Regions from separate parts of the Mesorhizobium sp. ESP7-2 genome, predicted to be linked through region 2. Evidence: riboswitches for the same ligand, from Rfam matches in the RefSeq annotation. Region 2 holds a riboswitch; the other holds the start of a gene.
What was found. A riboswitch is a leader RNA that binds a small molecule or an ion and turns the genes downstream of it on or off. The one in region 2 is predicted to bind S-adenosylmethionine.

Region 1: it holds a riboswitch for S-adenosylmethionine, as region 2 does, so the genes downstream of both, metX (homoserine O-acetyltransferase MetX) here and LB543_RS03390 (O-succinylhomoserine sulfhydrylase) in region 2, are expected to answer to the same signal.

The regions. Positions count from the first base shown of each region.
Region 1 is NZ_JAIUGQ010000013.1:85,696-94,794, reverse strand. It holds gene LB543_RS15230 (ABC transporter ATP-binding protein/permease) at 1-1,183, shown strand, start outside; gene LB543_RS15225 (DUF1194 domain-containing protein) at 1,283-2,086, shown strand; gene LB543_RS15220 (glycosyltransferase family 2 protein) at 2,096-3,019, opposite strand; gene LB543_RS15215 (DUF1330 domain-containing protein) at 3,393-3,713, shown strand; gene metW (methionine biosynthesis protein MetW) at 3,734-4,348, opposite strand; gene metX (homoserine O-acetyltransferase MetX) at 4,407-5,576, opposite strand; SAM riboswitch at 5,696-5,773, opposite strand; gene hisC (histidinol-phosphate transaminase) at 5,911-7,020, shown strand; gene LB543_RS15195 (prephenate/arogenate dehydrogenase family protein) at 7,026-7,961, shown strand; gene LB543_RS15190 (sugar kinase) at 7,958-8,887, opposite strand; gene LB543_RS15185 (DUF2125 domain-containing protein) at 9,010-9,099, opposite strand, start outside.
Region 2 is NZ_JAIUGQ010000002.1:217,235-226,333, reverse strand. It holds gene LB543_RS03395 (ceramide glucosyltransferase) at 1-752, shown strand, start outside; gene LB543_RS03390 (O-succinylhomoserine sulfhydrylase) at 780-1,970, opposite strand; SAM riboswitch at 2,028-2,105, opposite strand; gene LB543_RS03385 (2'-deoxycytidine 5'-triphosphate deaminase) at 2,184-3,278, shown strand; gene LB543_RS03380 (hypothetical protein) at 3,362-3,631, opposite strand; gene araD1 (AraD1 family protein) at 3,865-4,857, opposite strand; gene mmsB (multiple monosaccharide ABC transporter permease) at 5,061-6,353, opposite strand; gene mmsA (multiple monosaccharide ABC transporter ATP-binding protein) at 6,350-7,882, opposite strand; gene chvE (multiple monosaccharide ABC transporter substrate-binding protein) at 8,048-9,099, opposite strand, start outside.

The sequences.
Region 1 (9,099 bases), on a different contig from region 2:
CTCCTGGCTGAGCTGGCTGGTCGGGCGGCCGCTCATCCGTCTCAACAGCGACCGCTATACGCGCGAAGCGGAGCTGCGGTCCTCGATGGTGCGCGTCAACGAGAATGTCGATGCCATCGCGCTGTACCGCGGCGAGAATGATGCCAAGCGACGGCTCGAACTCGACCTCGGCACGGTGCTGGGCGCCATGCGGCGCATCTACACCGCCCAGATCAACCTGTCCTGGGTAACCGACACCTATGGCTGGATCACCGTAGTGGCGCCGATCCTGGTCGCCTCGCCGGTCTATTTCTCGGGCGATATCAGCTTTGGCGGACTGATGATGGCGGTCGGCGCCTTCAACCAGGTGCATTCGTCGTTGCGCTGGTTCATCAACAACATCGGCAGCATCGCCGACTGGCGCGCCACGCTGATGCGCGTCGCCGACTTCCGCATCGCGCTCAATGAAACCGATGTGCTGCACGACAAGGAGAAGCGTATCTCCTTCGATGAAAACGCCAATGGCAGCCTGACGTTCGAGAAACTCCAGGTGGCCTCGCCAGAGGGCTGCACGAAGCTCTCCGACCAGCATGTCGAAATCCGTGCCGGGGAGCGCGTGATGATCACCGGTGAGCCGGGCGCCGGCAAGACGCTGTTCTTCCGCGCCATTGCCGGCCTGTGGCCATGGGGAAGCGGGAAGATCGGCATGCCGGCGGGAGAGGCCCCCATCTTCGTGCCTCGTGTCCCTTATTTCCCGGCCGGCACGCTGCGCGAGGTCCTTGACCATCCTTATGGCGTTGCTCCGGCAAGCGATGCCGATATCTCGGCGGTGCTTGCCGAAGTCGGCCTCGGGCGGCTGTCATCCTCGCTCGACCGGTCGGCCCGCTGGGGCCGTGAGTTGGGCGATGACGAACAGCGATCGCTCGCCTTCGCCAGGCTTGCTTTGCGGAAGCCGAAATGGGTGATCATCGATGAAGCGATGGATGCATTCGACGGCCCGTCGCTGAGGCGTGTGCTGTCGCTGCTGGATAAGCATCTGAAGGACGCCGCGATCATCAATATCGGACGCGGCCTGCACAACAATCAGTTCTTTCCGCGGTCCCTGACGATCGTGAAGGATACCGGCGCACCCGCGCTGAAACCCGCTCCCGTCAGGGCAGGTGCCATCGAACCGCCGCCAGTCGCCGTACAGCGCAAGGCATAGAACAGCCGGCAATCGGACCGACCGGGCGCGCCTGCGACAAGCTTTATTTCGCCGTGATCGCGAGCGAATGTCGCGATCGAAACATCGCTTGTGCTGGCCATGCTTGAGACAATGAGCCTGCTTGCCTGCCTGGCTTGCGCCGAGGCCGCTCCGGTTCCTTCGGCGCCGGATACGCTGTCCGTCGACGTCGAACTGGTGCTGGCGGTCGATATCTCCCTGTCGATGGACGAGACCGAGTTCGCCCTTCAACGCGCCGGCTACGTCGAGGCGCTGCGGCATGCCGATTTCATCCAGGCGGTCCGCTCCGGCCATACGGGACGCATTGCGCTCGCCTATTTCGAATGGGCCGGCACGGTGCGCGATGACGCGGTCATCGGCTGGCAGATCATCGACAGCGCGCAGAGTGCCAACAGCTTTGCCGACAAGCTCGCGGCCCGCCCCTTCAGGAGTTTCCGCGGCACCTCGATTTCAAGCGCGCTTGCCTTCGGCACCGAGCTTTTCGACGGCACCAATTTCGCGGGCGAACGCAGCGTCATCGACATATCAGGCGACGGCCCCAACAATATCGGGCCGCCGGTCACCGTGACGCGCGATGCGGCCATTGCCAAGGGCATCGTCATCAACGGCTTGCCGATCGTGATCAAGCCATCGCCGACCTTCAGCCATCTCGATCAGTATTATGCACAGTGCGTGACCGGCGGGCCTGGTTCCTTCGTGCTGCCGATCCATGCGGCCGACGAGTTTTCGACGGCGATCCGGCGCAAGCTGATCCTTGAGGTCAGCGGCGTTCGGGACAAGCCCAAAATCACGCCCGTCGAGATGGACGCACCGATCGACTGCCTGCTGGGGGAACGGGACCGGCGGTTCCTGTCGGATCCCTATTTTCCGGAACTGGACCGATAGGCCTGGCCGTCAGGCCGGTGGAATTCCAAACTTCCCGCGAACTTCGTCATAGAGATCGCGCCGCCAGCGACGGCCGTAAAGATAACCGGTGACCAGTTCCGGCAATGAATAACCAAGCGCATCAGACGAACGGTTGGCCATGTATCCCGCAAATGCCTGTGGTATCCGCCCCCGGAGAATATCGGCGATGATCTGCCGCGCGATCATAAAGGGTGGGACATGGGGGTAAGAGCGAGCGATGTGCGGGTGCTTGCTCATCAGGATCGCATAGGCTTCGACATAGCCGTCCCTGCGGCCCGAAATCGAATTCTGCGAATTGTGCTTCGTCCAGTCGATATCTTCCGATAATTGGGCGCCGAAGCGCTGCGCGAAGCGCAGCAGAAGCTCCCGGTCCTGCATCCGGGGAATGTCGCTGTCATAGCCGCCGATGGCCAGCAAAGCCTCCCGCCTGGCCGTTATCGCCGACCCGGCGATGAAGGCCGTCTGCGCAACCACCGCCCGCTCCAGTATTGACGGACTGAGGAAAGCACCGCGGTTGACGCAGGCGGTGCCACGGCCGCCCTTCACCGAGACATATGAAGAGAGCAGGACTTCGAGCGCCGGATTGTCGTCGAACCATGCCAGCGTCCGTTCGAGCCGGTGCGGCAGGAAGAGATCATCCGAATCGAGAAAAGTCACCACGGGCGCCCTCGCCAGCTCGATGCCGGCATTCCTGGCGGCATTGGCGCCGCGCCATTTCGCGCCGACATAGATCAGCCGAGGGTCGCGGATGCGCGCAAGCGCGGCTTCCGTCCCGTCGGTCGAGCCATCGTCGACGACGATATGCTCAAACCGCGTCATGCTTTGAGAAAGCACGCTTTCCACGGCGCGCAGCACCGTTTCGCGCCGGTTGTGGGTCGGTGTGATGACCGTGATGAGGGGCAAATGCTCCATCGCGTCAGCCGTTTCCGGCGCGAAAATGCACTTTCCGATAGCTCTTTTCGGTCTGCAGGATGGTTGAATGGATCGGACTTCCCCCTGGATGGCCCTCATCGGATTCGGTGCGACGCTACAAAAAACAACCTGTTATGTCACCCATTGAGCCGTGGTTCGACCGACCTGGCGTGATGAATTCCGGCTCTTAGCGCTTCAACTGCAACACCATTTCCATTGCTAAGGACGCGCAAGTCACCGTCGCCAGGATTGGCGGAGGCTCTGGCGACTGCGTCCATTCCATTACCTCGAGCGTAATCGCTTCCTGGCGAGTGCTTGGGGCAAAAGATCATTCACCAGGCCGGCCGGTCTCGAAATCAAAGGGAGTACCGTCATGACCGCCTACGCCGTTGCCCATATGCGCCAGGCTACAATGGGGCCGCAGATCGTCGAGTATCTGCATAAAATCGATGCCACGCTGGAGCCTTTCGGCGGTCGTTTCCTGGTCCACGGCGGCAATTTGGAGGTGATGGAGAACGACTGGCCGGGCCACCTCATCATCATCGGATTCCCTGACAGGGAGCGTCTGCGCGACTGGTATGATTCGCCGGCCTATCGGGCGATCCTGGCACTGCGGACCGCTAATTCGCGATCGGACGTGGTATTCGCCGACGGCGTCGAACATCCGCACAAGGCCACCGACGTCCTGAAATAGCGGCGTGCCCGAGCGGAAGCCTACCGCTTCAGCAGGAACACAGCCTGCTGGCCAAAGAAATTCCAGAACCACCAGGGCATCGACAGGCCGATCTTCTGGCCGCTGGCGTCGAGCGCGGTCGCCTTCTCCACCGTCGCTCCGAGCTCCTCGCACAAATTGACGAAGTCGCGGATGGTGCAGAAGTGGATGTTGGGCGTGTCGTACCAGGAATAGGGCAGGTCCTTGGTCACCGGCATGCGGCCCTTGACGAACAGCGACAGGCGCACCCGCCAATGGCCGAAATTGGGGAAGGACACGATCGCCCGGTTGCCGATCCTGAGCAGTTCGTCGAGCACCAGTTTGGGATTGCGGGTGGCCTGCAGGGTTTGCGACAGGACGACGAAGTCGAAACCCTTGTCGGGATAGAATTCGAGATCCTTGTCGGCATCGCCCTGTATGACCGAGAGCCCGCGCGCCACGCATTCATTGACGCCGCGCTGCGACAACTCGAGCCCGCGGCCGTCGACCTGCTTGGTCTCCTGCAGCAATTCGAGCAGCGAGCCGTCGCCGGAGCCGACGTCGAGCACACGCGATTGCGGCGGGATGAGATTGGCGATGACCTCGAGGTCGACGCGCTGGCTGCCGTTGACGCTCATGGCTTCGCCTCCTGTTTGGCGCATGACCTTGATCCGAAAAGTCTGCAACTTTTCGGGGTCATGCGCCGAGCCCCCTGGCGCGCGCGGCCGAGCCGATGAAGCCGTTGATGGCGGCAAACAGTTCTGGCTCGTCCAGCAGGAAGGCGTCGTGGCCGCGATCGGTCTCGATCTCGACGAAGGACACCGAGGCGCCGGCGGCGTTGAGCGCGTGCACGATCGAGCGGCTCTCTTCGGTCGGAAACAGCCAGTCCGACGTGAAGGACACCAGGCAGAAGCGGGTTTTGGTGCCGGCAAAGGCGTCCGCCAGCCGGCCGCCATGGTCGGCGGCAAGGTCGAAATAATCCATCGACCGGGTCATGTAGAGGTAGGAGTTGGCGTCGAAACGGTCGACGAAGGTCATGCCCTGGTGGCGCAGATAGCTCTCGATCTGGAAATCGGCATCGAAGCCGAAGGTCAGCGCTTCGCGGTCCTGCAGGTTGCGGCCGAATTTGCGGTGCAGGGCGGCCTCCGACAGATAGGTGATGTGGGCGGCCATGCGGGCCACCGCCAGCCCCTTTTCCGGGCGCTTGCCGTGCTCGAAATATTTGCCGCCATGCCAGTCCGGATCGGCCATCACGGCCTGCCGCCCGACTTCGTGGAAGGCGATGTTCTGTGACGAATGGCGCGCGCCGGTGGCGATCGGCAGCGCCGAGAACACGCGCTCGGGATAGCTCGACGCCCATTGCAGCACCTGCATGCCGCCCATCGAACCGCCCAGCACGCAGAACAACTTCTCGATGCCGAAATGGTCGACCAGCATGTGCTGCGCACGCACCATGTCGCGGATGGTGATCACCGGAAGGTCGAGCCCATAGGGCTTTCCCGTGGCGGGATTGGTCGAGGCCGGCCCGGTGGAACCAAGACAGCCGCCGATGACGTTGGAGCAGATGACGAAGAAACGGCTGGTATCGATGATCTTGCCGGGGCCGATCAGAACTTCCCACCAGCCCGGCTTGCCGGTCACCGGATTGGTGCTGGCGACATGCTGGTCGCCAGTCAGCGCATGGCAGACGAGGATGGCATTGGAACGGGCGTCGTTCAGCGTGCCATAGGTCTGGTAGGCGATCTGGAATGGCGACAGCAGCGTGCCGGCATCGAGCTTGAGCGGCTTGTCGGGCCCGAAACGCAACACCGGGCTCGACGGTTGGTCGGCCTCGTTGTTGGTCTTTCCTGCACGCAGAGCAGCCATCACGTCTCTCTTGCTGCACCGTGCTTTTGCGGAAATCGCTGCCGATCTCCGCGCCGCCGATGCGTTCGTCCGGCCGGTCGCGGACAACAAAAAACCGGCATTGCCTTCGCAAAGCCGGTTACGTCACGCAAACGGCCCTTTAGCGAATTGTTTAACGTGGCTGCAAGCCGACCGGCCAAATCACCACGGAACTGTCACCGTCCTTCTAGAACTCGTCCGCCTCGCCGTCAATGGCGGCCGCTGGCACCACTGCCGCCCCTCGACATTGCCTGCCGCGGCTTGTATTTCCGCAGCGGCTTCCGGATGGAGGCATTTTTGACGGATTTTGCAAGATATGAACCAGACACTCGATCAGGCACGTCCAACCCCGCGCGCGGGCATCATGGACATAGACGCCTACGTGCCCGGCAAGAGCACGGCGCCCGCCGGTGTCGCCAAGGTCCACAAGCTGTCGTCGAATGAGAATCCGCTGGGGCCCTCGCCGAAGGCGATCGAGGCCGCGCGCGAAGTCGCCGGCAAACTCGACATCTATCCCGACGGCACCGCCAGGCGGTTGCGCGAGGCGATCGCCGAGGTGCATGGCCTCAACGCGCAGAACATCATCTGCTCGAACGGTTCCGACGAGATCCTCGGCCTGCTGGCGCAGACCTATCTCGCACCGGGCGACGAGGCCATGTTCACCGAACACGCCTTCATGGTCTACAAGATCTACATCCAGTCGGCGGGCGCCACGCCGGTCGTGGTCAAGGAGACCGACGAGCGCGCCGACATCGATGCGATGCTGGCAGCCGTGACGCCGCGCACGAAAATCGTGTTCCTGGCCAATCCCAACAACCCGACCGGCACCTATGTGCCATTCCAGGAGGTGCGTCGTCTGCATGCCGGACTGCCGAAAAACGTGCTTCTGGTGCTCGACGCGGCCTATGCCGAATATGTCCGCCGCAACGACTATGAAGCCGGCATAGAACTTGTTGGCAGCGCCGAGAACGTGGTGATGACCCGCACCTTCTCCAAGATCGGCCTTGGCGGCGCGCGCATCGGCTGGATGTATGGTCCGATGCACATCGTCGACGCGATCAACCGCGTGCGCGGTCCCTTCAACGTCAATGCGACGGCGATCGAAGCCGGCATCGCCGCGATCCGCGACCGCGCCCATGTCGAGCGCAGCGTGGCGCATAACGAGACCTGGCTCACCTGGCTGAGCCAGGAGATGACCGGGCTCGGGCTGCGCGTGACACCCAGCGTCGGCAATTTCCTGCTCATCCATTTTCCCGACGACCAAAAGCATTCCGCAGCGGCTGCTGATGAGTATTTGACCGCGCGCGGCTATATTCTGCGGCGCGTTTCAGGCTACGGCTTTCCCAACGCGCTGCGCATGACCGTCGGCACCGAAGAGGCCAATCGCGGCGTTGTCGCCGCGCTCACGACATTTCTGAAAAGCTAGAAGCCATGACATCACCGATGTTCGAAAAGATCGCGCTGGTCGGCATTGGCCTGATCGGCTCGTCGCTCGCCCGCGTCGTCCGCCGCGAGGGTTTGGCTCGCCATGTCGCCATCTCGACCCGCAGCGCGGCCACACTCAAGCGAGCCGAGGAACTGGGCCTCGGCGATTCCTACACCATGGATGCCAGGGAAGCGGTGCGTGATGCCGATCTGATCATCGTCTCGGTGCCTGTCGGTTCGTCCGGCGCCGTGGCACAGGAAATCGCGCCGGCGCTGAAAAAAGGGGCGATCCTCACTGATGTCGGTTCGACCAAGGCCTCGGTCATCGCGCAGATGCAGCCGCATGTGCCTGACGGCGTGCATTTCATTCCCGGCCATCCGCTGGCGGGCACCGAAAAATCCGGCCCGGACGCCGGCTTCGCCGATCTGTTCGACAATCGCTGGTGCATCTTCACGCCGGTGCCGGGCACCGATCCGGAAGCGCTGGAACGGCTGTCGGAGTTCTGGCGCCGCTGCGGCGCCAACATCGACACGATGGACCCGCAGCATCACGACATGACGCTCGCCATCGTCTCGCATCTGCCGCACATCATCGCCTACAATATCGTCGGCACCGCCGACGATTTGGAGTCGGTGACCAAGACGGAAGTGATCAAATATTCCGCCTCCGGTTTTCGCGACTTCACGCGTCTGGCCGCATCCGATCCGACCATGTGGCGGGACGTGTGCCTGCACAACAAGGACGCCATCCTCGAAATGCTGGCGCGCTTCTCCGAAGACCTGGCGTTCCTGCAGCGCGCGATCCGCTGGGGCGATGGGGAAAAGCTCTTCGACCTGTTTACCCGCACGCGGGCCGTGCGCCGCTCGATCATCGAGGCCGGCCAGGATATCGATGTGCCCGACTTTGGCCGCCAGGCGGTCGAGCATCCGGCAAAGAGCTAAGCCGTTTCAGGCCAGGTCGCTGCCATCATGGCGAGCGTCTCGGCCCGATCCGGCGCGCCCAGCCTGCCGCCGAAGCGCAGGCATTTGAGCGCGGCGGCCGCACTTGCGAAACGCAAGGCCTGCTCGACCGGCATGGCTTCCGCCAGCCCGACGGCAAAGGCGCCATGAAAGACATCGCCGGCGGCCAGCGTGTCGACCGCCTTGATCCTCGGGGCCTCGACATGGCGGGATGATCCGGCGCTTCGATCGAACCACCAGGTACCGGCCGCGCCGCCGGTAACCGCAACGAACGCGTCGGTACGCGAGGCGAGGTCCTTGCAAGCGCTCTCCATATCCAGCGCGTGGCCGCATATGATACGGACCGCCGGCTCGGAGGCGACGATGTGCGAGGCCAGCGGCAACAATTGCTCCAGCACCGCCAGCGGCGCGGTATCGGCATCGAGGATCGCCGGACGGCCAGCGGCTCGCGCTGCCTTCAGGGCTAGTGCTGCGGCACCCGGCCAGCGCACGTCGGCCAGCACGGCATCGAATGCCGCGACGTCGGTGAACGGCAAAGCCTCGGGATCAGCCTGCGCGCGTGTGTCGTAGAAAGGCACGATGATACGCTCGCCATGCGCATCGACCAGGATCGAGGCCAGTGCCGAGCGCGCGCCGCCGACGCGGCGCACATGGCTGCAATCGACGCCCTCGGCCTCTATTCCCGCAATCAGCTGATCGCCGACCGGATCGTCGCCGGCGCTCGCCCATAGCGATACCTCGGCGCCGAGACGGTGCGCGGCGCAGGCAGCGCTCGTGGCCATGCCCGAGGCGATCTGGACGCCGTCGGAGGCGATGAATTTTCCCTGATGGTTGGGCAAAGTATCGACACGCAGGATCGTATCCAGCGTCAGCGCCCCGACACTCAGGAGCCTCACGGGTCTTGCCATGGCGCGACTTGATAGGGATGACGTTTCGTCATCCCGATCAATCTCTTTGTTGGAGCATGATCTCTGGACAAACGGAAACCGTTTGTCCGCGAAAACGGGTTCCCACTTTTCGGGATCATGCTCTATTGCACCGGCTTGATCTTGCCCAGCGGGATGAAGCCGAGCGAGGCCTTGCCCTTGACCACTTTCAGCGGCATCGACGGGTCGCCGCC
Region 2 (9,099 bases):
TTGCCGATTCCAACGTCTTGATGCCGAGGGACTATGTCGAGCACATGATGGCGGCATGGCGGCCCGACACCGGCCTTGTCTGCTCGACGCCGATCGGCTCGCGACCAGAGGGTTTCTGGGCCGATGTAGAATGCGCCTTCCTCAACACATTGCAGGCCCGCTGGCAGTATGCCGGCGAGGCGCTCGGCCTCGGCTTTGCCCAGGGCAAGAGCATGCTGTGGAACAAGCCGATGCTGGACGCAAATGGCGGCATTCGCGCGCTGGCCGCCGAGATCGCCGAGGACGCCGCCGCGACCAAGCTGGTCAACGGCCTCGGCCTGCGCGTCAATCTCGTTGCTGCGCCCTTCGAGCAGCCGCTCGGCCAGCGCACGCTTGGCGAGATCTGGTCGCGCCAGGCCCGCTGGGCGCGCCTGCGCCGCGTTACCTTCCCGCTGTTCTTCGCGCCCGAAATCCTGACTGGCGCGGCGGTTCCTCTCGCGCTTGCGCTGGTTGCGGCGGCGAGCGCGGGCGTCAGCCTCTGGGCAACCGCGATTGCCGTCTTGGCGGCCTTCTACCTTCCGGAGTGCGCGCTGGCCTTGTCCAAGGGCTGGCACCTGTCGCCGCGCATGGTCGCGGCGATGATTGCGCGCGACGTGATGCTCCCGTTCATCTGGGCGCGCGGCTGGCTCGGCGGCGCCGTCGACTGGCGCGGCAACGCCATGACCATCCGCACCAAGACAGCCGAACTGGAGGAGACGCCGTCGCGCGCCTGATCGCCGCGGACGACGCTCCTGAACAGCCTATTTGGCGGCCTTCAGCGCCTGCGCGATGTCTTCCAGCAGGTCGTCGGCGTCCTCCAGGCCGACAGACAGCCTGAGCGTGCCAGGTCCGATGCCCAGTTCGGCGCGGGCCTCGTCGCTCAGGTTCTTGTGCGTCGTCGTCGCCGGATGGGTGATCAGGCTCTTGGCATCGCCGAGATTGTTCGAGATCAGCACGATGTCGAGGGCGTTCTGCAGGGCGAAGGCCGCCGGCTTGCCGCCCTTGACATCAAGGCAGATCAGCGTCGAGCCGCCCGACATCTGCTTCTTGACGATGGCGGCCTGCGGGTGGTCGGCCCGGCCAGGATAGATGACGCGGGCGATCTGCGGCTGCTCGGCCAGGAAGTCGGCGATCCTGCCGGCACTTTCCGTCTGCTGGCGCACGCGCAGCGGCAGCGTCTCGAGACCCTTCAGCAAGGTCCAGGCATTGAACGGCGACAGGCTGGGGCCGGTGTGGCGGAAGTAGTCGTGCAGATTTTCGTCGATCCACTTCTTGTCCGACAGGATGACGCCGCCCAGGCAGCGACCCTGGCCGTCGATGTGCTTGGTGGCCGAGTAGACGACGATGTGCGCACCAAGCTGCAACGGCTTCTGCTGTAGCGGCGTGGCGAAGACATTGTCGACGACAAGCCTTGCGCCGATCGAATTGGCAAGCGAAGCGACGGCGGCGATGTCGACGACTTCCAGCGTCGGATTGGTGGGGCTTTCCAGGAAGAACAGCTTGGTGTTCGGCCTGACCGCCTTTTCCCAGTTCGCGATATCGGTGCCGTCGACCAAAGTCGCCTCGATGCCATAGCGCGGCGCCAGCGTCTCGACCACCCAGCGGCAGGAACCGAACAGCGCGCGCGCCGCCACGATATGGTCGCCGGCCTTGACGCTGCACAGAAGGGCCGCCGTCACCGCAGCCATGCCCGACGCCGTGGCGCGCGCGTCCTCGGCGCCTTCGAGAGCGCACATGCGCTTTTCGAACATGTCGACGGTCGGGTTGGCGTAACGCGAATAGATGAAGCCAGGCTCTTCGCCCTTGAAGCGGGCTTCCGCCGCCTCGGCGGTCTTGTAGACATAGCCTTGGGTCAGGTACATCGCCTCGGAGGTTTCGCCGAAGCCGGAACGCAGGGTTCCGCCATGCACGAGTGCGGTTTGAGGCTTCCAATTGCGCGTCTTGCTCGTCATCGTCCTATCCAAACACAAAAAAACCGGCCGCGAAAAAGTCGCAACCGGTCCATACGGCCTTGCGGCCCGACGGTCCTTTAGCGACTTGTTTAACGTGGCTGCAAGCCGACCGGCCAAATCACCACGGGATAACGACCCTTTAGACCCGCGCCACGCTTGCGTCAATTGCCGGCTTCATTAAGAGGTTTGTATCAAAGGCCCAGGAGCCAGACTTTGCGGCAGACAGGCATTCTTCCCGATCAGGACATTTCGGCGCTGTTCCAGTCCGGCGCGCTGAAGTCGCCGCGTGCGCTCGATGCCGACCAGATCCAGCCGGCCAGTCTTGATCTCAGATTGGGCGAAAAGGCCTGGCGGGTGCGGGCCTCGTTCCTGCCCGGTCCCTACCACAAGGTCTCGGAAAAGCTCGATCGGCTGCAGCTGCACGAGATTAATCTGACCGAAGGCGCGGTTCTCGAAACCGGCTGCGTCTATATTGTGCCGCTGCTCGAAAGCCTGGCCCTGCCGGCTGACATTTCGGCCTCGGCCAATCCGAAGAGCTCGACCGGTCGGCTCGACATCTTCACCCGCGTCATGACCGACCGGGGCCATGAGTTCGACAAGATCGCCGCTGGCTATCAGGGTCCGCTCTATCTCGAAGTCAGCCCGCGCACCTTCCCGATCATTGTGCGCACCGGTTCGCGCCTGTCTCAAATCCGTTTTCGAACCGGCAACGCGCTGCTTTCGGAAGCCGAACTGCATGAATTGCACCGCGCCGAGATGCTGGTCGCCACCGAGCCGCCGAACATTTCGGGCGGCGGCATCGCGCTGTCGATCGATCTCAACGGCGACAAGGATGGGCTGGTCGGCTATCGCGGCAAGCACCACACTGGCCTCGTCGATGTCGACAAGCGTGCCGCCCAGGATGTCGTCGACTTCTGGGAGCCGATCCACAAGAGCGGCGCCGGCGAACTGGTGCTCGATCCCGACGAGTTCTACATCCTCGTCAGCCAGGAGGCGGTGCATGTGCCGCCGCTCTACGCCGCCGAGATGACGCCCTTCGATCCGCTGGTCGGCGAGTTCCGTGTCCACTATGCCGGTTTTTTCGATCCGGGGTTCGGCCATTCGGCGGCCGGCGGCACCGGCAGTCGGGCGGTGCTCGAAGTGCGCAGCCACGAAGTGCCGTTCATCCTCGACCATGGCCAGATCGTCGGCCGGCTGGTCTACGAGCACATGCTGAAGCGGCCGCAGGCGCTCTACGGAACCGACCTGGGCTCCAACTACCAGGCGCAAGGCCTGAAGCTGTCCAAGCATTTCCGCGCCGCGCGCTGATCCTGACGCCATGAGGCCATGCAGAGCTTTAGCCGACCTCTCCAGCCCCGACGAGTTCAGCATCCGTTTGACGTTTGACTATTCTAGCCGTGAAACATGCGCTTTCTCGCAGTGCCGAGACACGCATTGAAGCTGCCGATGAACAGCAGTTCGCGCCGTGCGAGTTGCGTTTTACCCCAGATGCGTATCTGCCTTGCAGCGTCAAGCGAAGCCTTTGATCCTTCCAAGGGGAACAGGACTTTGTCCAGGCAGCCGAGGACATGGGCTCGGGCTGAGTCTATCCCGCATGGCTTGGCCGCCTCGTTCAGTTTCGCACCGCCAAGCGTGGACATTCGCTGGTCAGCGTTTTGCATCAGAAATTCGACCTGAGGACTTGAGTAACCGGACGTCAGAAGCCGGTTCTTCATAAGCCCGAGTGCTTCGCCATAGGATTTGGGACTGCACTGCGCGGCTCCATAAGCCACGGACGACGCATGCGCGAGCAAGAGCACGAAGCCAAGGCTTCGTACGGCGCCTGGCAAATACCTCAAGACCATATGTCAAAGCCTGTCATAGGACCATCTATGACGTCCTGATGTCTGGCGCATCACAGCGCCTTCACCGCCACCTTCACCGGCTTTTCGATTTCCAGCGGGTTGCGCAGCGGCAGACCAAAATCCCCTGCCTCGATCTCGAACACGTCGCCGGCCTCGGTATTGATGCCGTCGGCGAAGGACAGCGTCGCGGTGCCGAACATATGCACATGTACGTCGCCCGGCTGGCGGAACGCCGAATATTTGAAGTGGTGGTGCTCGAGATTGGCGATGGTGTGCGACATGTTCGCTTCGCCCGACAGGAACGGCTTCTCCCACAATGTCTTGCCGTCGCGCAGGATCCGCGACGTGCCGCGGATGTCCGAAGGCAGGTCGCCGATCAGGATCTCCGGCCCGAACGAGGCGTTGCGCAGCTTGGAGTGGGCGAGGAACAGATAGTTCACGCGCTCCGTCACATGGTCCGAGAACTCGTTCGACAGCGTGAAGCCGACACGGAACGGCGCGCCGTCATCGCCGATGACATAGATCCCGGCGACCTCCGGTTCTTCGCCGGCATCCTTGGCAAAGGCCGGTGACATGAGTGCCGCGCCAGGCGCGACCGCCATGGTGCCGTTGCCCTTGTAGAACCATTCCGGTTGCACGCCGACCTGGCCTTTCGCGGGCTTGCCGCCTTCCAGCCCCATGCGGAACATCTTCATGGAATCGGTGAGTTGCTCCTCCCCGTCGGTGCTGAGCTTCTTGTGCATGGAATCGCGCGTGGCGGCCGACCCGAGATGCGTCAGCCCCGTGCCGGTCAGATGCAGATGCGCCGGGTCGGGGTGATTGATCGGCGACAGGAGGCGCCCCCTCTTGTAGGCGGCGTCCAGATCGATTGTCTCGCCAAGTCCCTTGCGTTCGATCAGGGCGGCCAGGCCGACGCCGGTGCGGGCGGCCTCCATCGCCAGCGAATAGACGCTGCGCGCGCCGTTGATGATCCGGGTCTTCCCGCCGCTGCGGGCAACGACACGGATCGTCTCGGCGTCGTCGAGAATCTGCGAGATCAGCATGATCAGTCCTCTCTCATTTATCTGTATCCGGCTGCCAATGGGCAAACCTTGACCGGCGCGGCGCGGAAACGCGCCACGGTTGAAACGCTTCGTCCGGATTGCGTTCGCGAGCCTGGTCCTTCCCCGGACTTCTTGGTGCCGACGGGCCGCCGGCAGCTTCGCGATCTAGAACCCGTATGCCTCCTAGTCCTCGCCCCCGGCCCTTAAGCCTTGTTCTTGTTGTAGACGTCGAAGATGACGGCCCCGAGCAGGACCAGTCCCTTGACCACCTGCTGCCAGTCGACATTGACGCCCATGATCGACATTCCGTTGTTCATCACGCCCATGATGAAGCCGCCGACCACCGCGCCGATGACCTGGCCGACGCCGCCCATCGCCGAGGCGCCGCCGATGAAGACGGCCGCGATCACGTCGAGCTCGCTGCCGAGGCCCGCGGCCGGCACGGCCTGGCCGAGACGCGCGGCGATGATGAGGCCGCCGAGTGCCGACAGCACGCCCATATTGACGAACACCAGGAGCGTCAGCCGTTCGGTGTTGATGCCCGACAGTTGCGCCGCCTTGGCGTTGCCGCCCATGGCGTAGATGCGGCGGCCGATGGTCATGCGCTTGGTGACGAAGACGAACAATGAAATCAACACGCCCATCACCAGGAGCACGATCGGCAGGCCCCGATAGGTCGCGAACTGGAAGACCAGGAACAGCGCCAGCGCGCTGCCTACCAGGGTCTTGATGACGAACAGCGTGAAAGGCTCGGCCTCATAACCGTGGCGTTCGCGCTTGCGCCGCCCCCTGAAGCCGAAATAGGCGTAGGCGAGCACCGCGACCACGCCCAGCACGATCGTCGTCATGTGCAGCGTGAGCCCGCTGCCGACAATGGTCTTGCCGGCGGCATTCACCGTCGGTGGGATCAGCGTCAGCGGGCCGATCACGTCCGGGATGAAGCCGGAACTCAGCGCCTTGAAACTGTCGGGAAGCGGACCGACCGAGGAGCCGCCGCCAAGCAGCGCCTGGCAGATGCCGCGGAAGATCAGCATGCCGGCGAGCGTCACGATGAAGCTTGGTATGCGGTGATAGGCGATCCAGTAGCCTTGGGCCCCACCGATCAACCCGCCGACGACCAGGCAGACGATCGAGACCACCAGTGGGTTGCTGAACATGCCGAGCGGCCAGATGACCATCATCATGGCGGCAAGTGCGCCGATGAAGCCGGCGACCGATCCTACGCTGAGATCGATATAGCCAGCGACGATGACCAGCAGCATGCCGAGCGCCATCACGATGATGAACGAGTTCTGCTGCACCAGGTTGCTGAGGTTGACCGGTTTGAACAGCGTTCCCGACGTCGTGTACTGGAAGAACAGCATGATGACGATCAGCGCGATGATCAGGCCGTATTCGCGCAGGTTCGTCGTCAGCGCCGAGACGGCGATGCGAGGACCCTGCTTGACGTCCTCGGCGGTGCCGCTTTGCGGCGCGGGAGCGCTGTCTGTGCTCATGATGCTTTTCCTTCTCCGCGAACAATAGCGCGCATGATTTTTTCCTGGCTGGCGTCGCTTGCCGCCATCTCGCCGACCATGCGCCCTTCGTTCATGACATATATTCTGTCGGAGATGCCGAGCAGTTCCGGCATTTCCGATGAGATGACGATGATCGCCTTGCCCTCGGCGGCGAGGCGAGCGATGATTGTATAGATTTCGTACTTGGCACCGACGTCAATGCCGCGCGTCGGCTCGTCGAGGATCAGAACCTCCGGGTCGGCGAACAGCCATTTCGACAGCACCACCTTCTGTTGGTTGCCGCCCGAGAGATTGCCGGTCAGCTGATAGACGCTGGATGCACGGATATTGGTCTTTTTGCGATAGTCGTTGGCGACGCTCATTTCGCGCATATCGTCGATGACGCCGCCATTGGAAACGCCGGCGAGGTTGGCCAGCGTCACATTGTGCTTGATGTGGTCAATGAGGTTCAGCCCATAGGTTTTGCGGTCTTCGGTGACGTAGGCGATGCCGTTCTGCACTGCCTTGCCCACTGTCGAAAGGTCTGCGGGCTTGCCGTTGAGCAGCACCTCCCCGCTGATGTGCCGGCCATAGGAGCGACCGAACAGGCTCATGGCGAATTCGGTGCGGCCGGCGCCCATCAGCCCGGCGATGCCGACAACTTCGCCCTTGCGCACCTTGAGGTCGATGCTCTTGATCACTTGCCGTTCGGCATGGATCGGGTGGTAGACGGACCAGTCCTTGACCTCGAAAATGACGTCGCCGATATCAGGCTCGCGCGGCGGGTAGCGATCGTCAAGGGACCGGCCGACCATGGAGGTGATGATCCGGTCCTCGCTGATCTCCTTCCGCGGCAATGTCTCGATCGTGCGCCCGTCGCGGATCACCGTCACCTTGTCGGCGACGCGGTTCACCTCGTTGAGCTTGTGGGAGATCAGGATCGAGGTCATGCCCTGCCGCTTGAACTCGAGCAAAAGATCGAGCAGCGCCTGGCTGTCCTTCTCGCTGAGCGATGCCGTCGGTTCGTCGAGGATCAGGAGCTTGACTTCCTTGCTGAGCGCCTTGGCGATCTCGACCAGCTGCTGCTTGCCGACGCCGATATTGGTGATCAGCGTCTTGGGGTCTTCCCTGAGACCGACTTTCTTCAAAAGCTCGGACGTACGCGCCTCGTTGGCGTGCCAGTCGATGACGCCGTATCTGGCGTGTTCGTTGCCGAGGAAAATGTTTTCGGCGATCGACAGCATCGGCACAAGCGCAAGTTCCTGGTGGATAATGACAATGCCCTTGTGTTCGCTGTCATGGATGCCTCTGAAATGGCATTCCTGGCCCTGAAAGATGATCTGGCCATCATAGGTGCCGGAGGGATAGACGCCCGACAGCACCTTCATCAGCGTCGACTTGCCGGCGCCATTCTCGCCGACCACGGCGTGGATCTCGCCTTCCTCTACGCTGAGGTTGACGTTCGAGAGCGCCTTCACGCCGGGGAACGTCTTGGTGATGTCGCGCATCTCCAAAATCGTCGAGGTCATCAGGGCAAGCTCCTCCTAGACTTTCTTGTTTTTACGCAATTCCTGACGGAAAACCGCTACGCACTTTTCCTGGAATTGCTCTAGGCCGGCAGAAACAATACCGGGGTCGCTTCTGAACGAAAAGGGGCCCTGCGTTGCGCAGGACCCCTGATTTTATAACCGGGATTACTTCAGGTCTTCGGCCTTGATGTAACCGGAGTCGACGACCAGCTTCTGGTAGTTCGACTTGTCGACTTCGTGCGGCGTCAACAGGATCGAGGGAACGACCTTGACGTCGTTGTTGTAGGTCTTGGTGTCGAGGCCGTCAGGCTTGCCGCCCGAGAGCACCTTGTCGACCAGTCCGACAGTGGCCTTGGCCAGGTCGCGGGTGTCCTTGAACACGGTCGAGTACTGCTCACCCGAGATGATCAGCTTGACCGAGGCGGTCTCGGCGTCCTGACCGGTCACGATCGGCCAGGGCTGAGCGGCCGTGCCGTAGCCCACGGCGCGCAGCGATGCGGTGATACCGCGCGACAGGCCGTCATAGGGCGACAGAACGCCATCGACGCGGCTGCCGTCCGAGTAGTTCGCCGACAGGAGGTTGTCCATGCGGGCCTGGGCGGTTGCCGCCAGCCAGCGCAGCGTGCCGACCTTGTCCATGCCCATCTGGCCGGACTTGATCTTGATCGAGCCGTCGTCGATCAACGGCTGCAGGACCGAAATCGCACCGTTGTAGAAGAAGAAGGCGTTGTTGTCGTCCGGCGAGCCGCCGAACAGTTCGACGTTCCACGGCTTGGTGTTCGGAAAGCGCTCCTTGAGACCCTTGACCAGCGAATTCGCCTGGATCACGCCGACGCCGAAATTGTCGAAGGTGGTATAATAGTCGACATTGGGAGTCTTCTTGATCAGGCGGTCATAGGCGACGACGACGACGCCCGCGTCGTTGGCCTTCTGCAGCGCATCCGACAAAGTGGTGCCGTCGATCGAGGCGATGATCAGCGCCTTCGGGCCCTTGGTGATTTCGTTTTCCAGCTGGCTGAGCTGGTTGGGGATGTCGTCCTGCGCATACTGCAGGTCGACAGTGTAGCCGAGAGCCTCGAGCTGGGATTTGACGGCGTCGCCGTCGTTGATCCAGCGCTGCGAGGTCTTGGTCGGCATCAGCACGCCGACAAGACCCTTGTCGGCCGCGTGCGCCTGATAGCTCATGGCAGCGATGCCAAGGGCCGCCACGGCGGCCA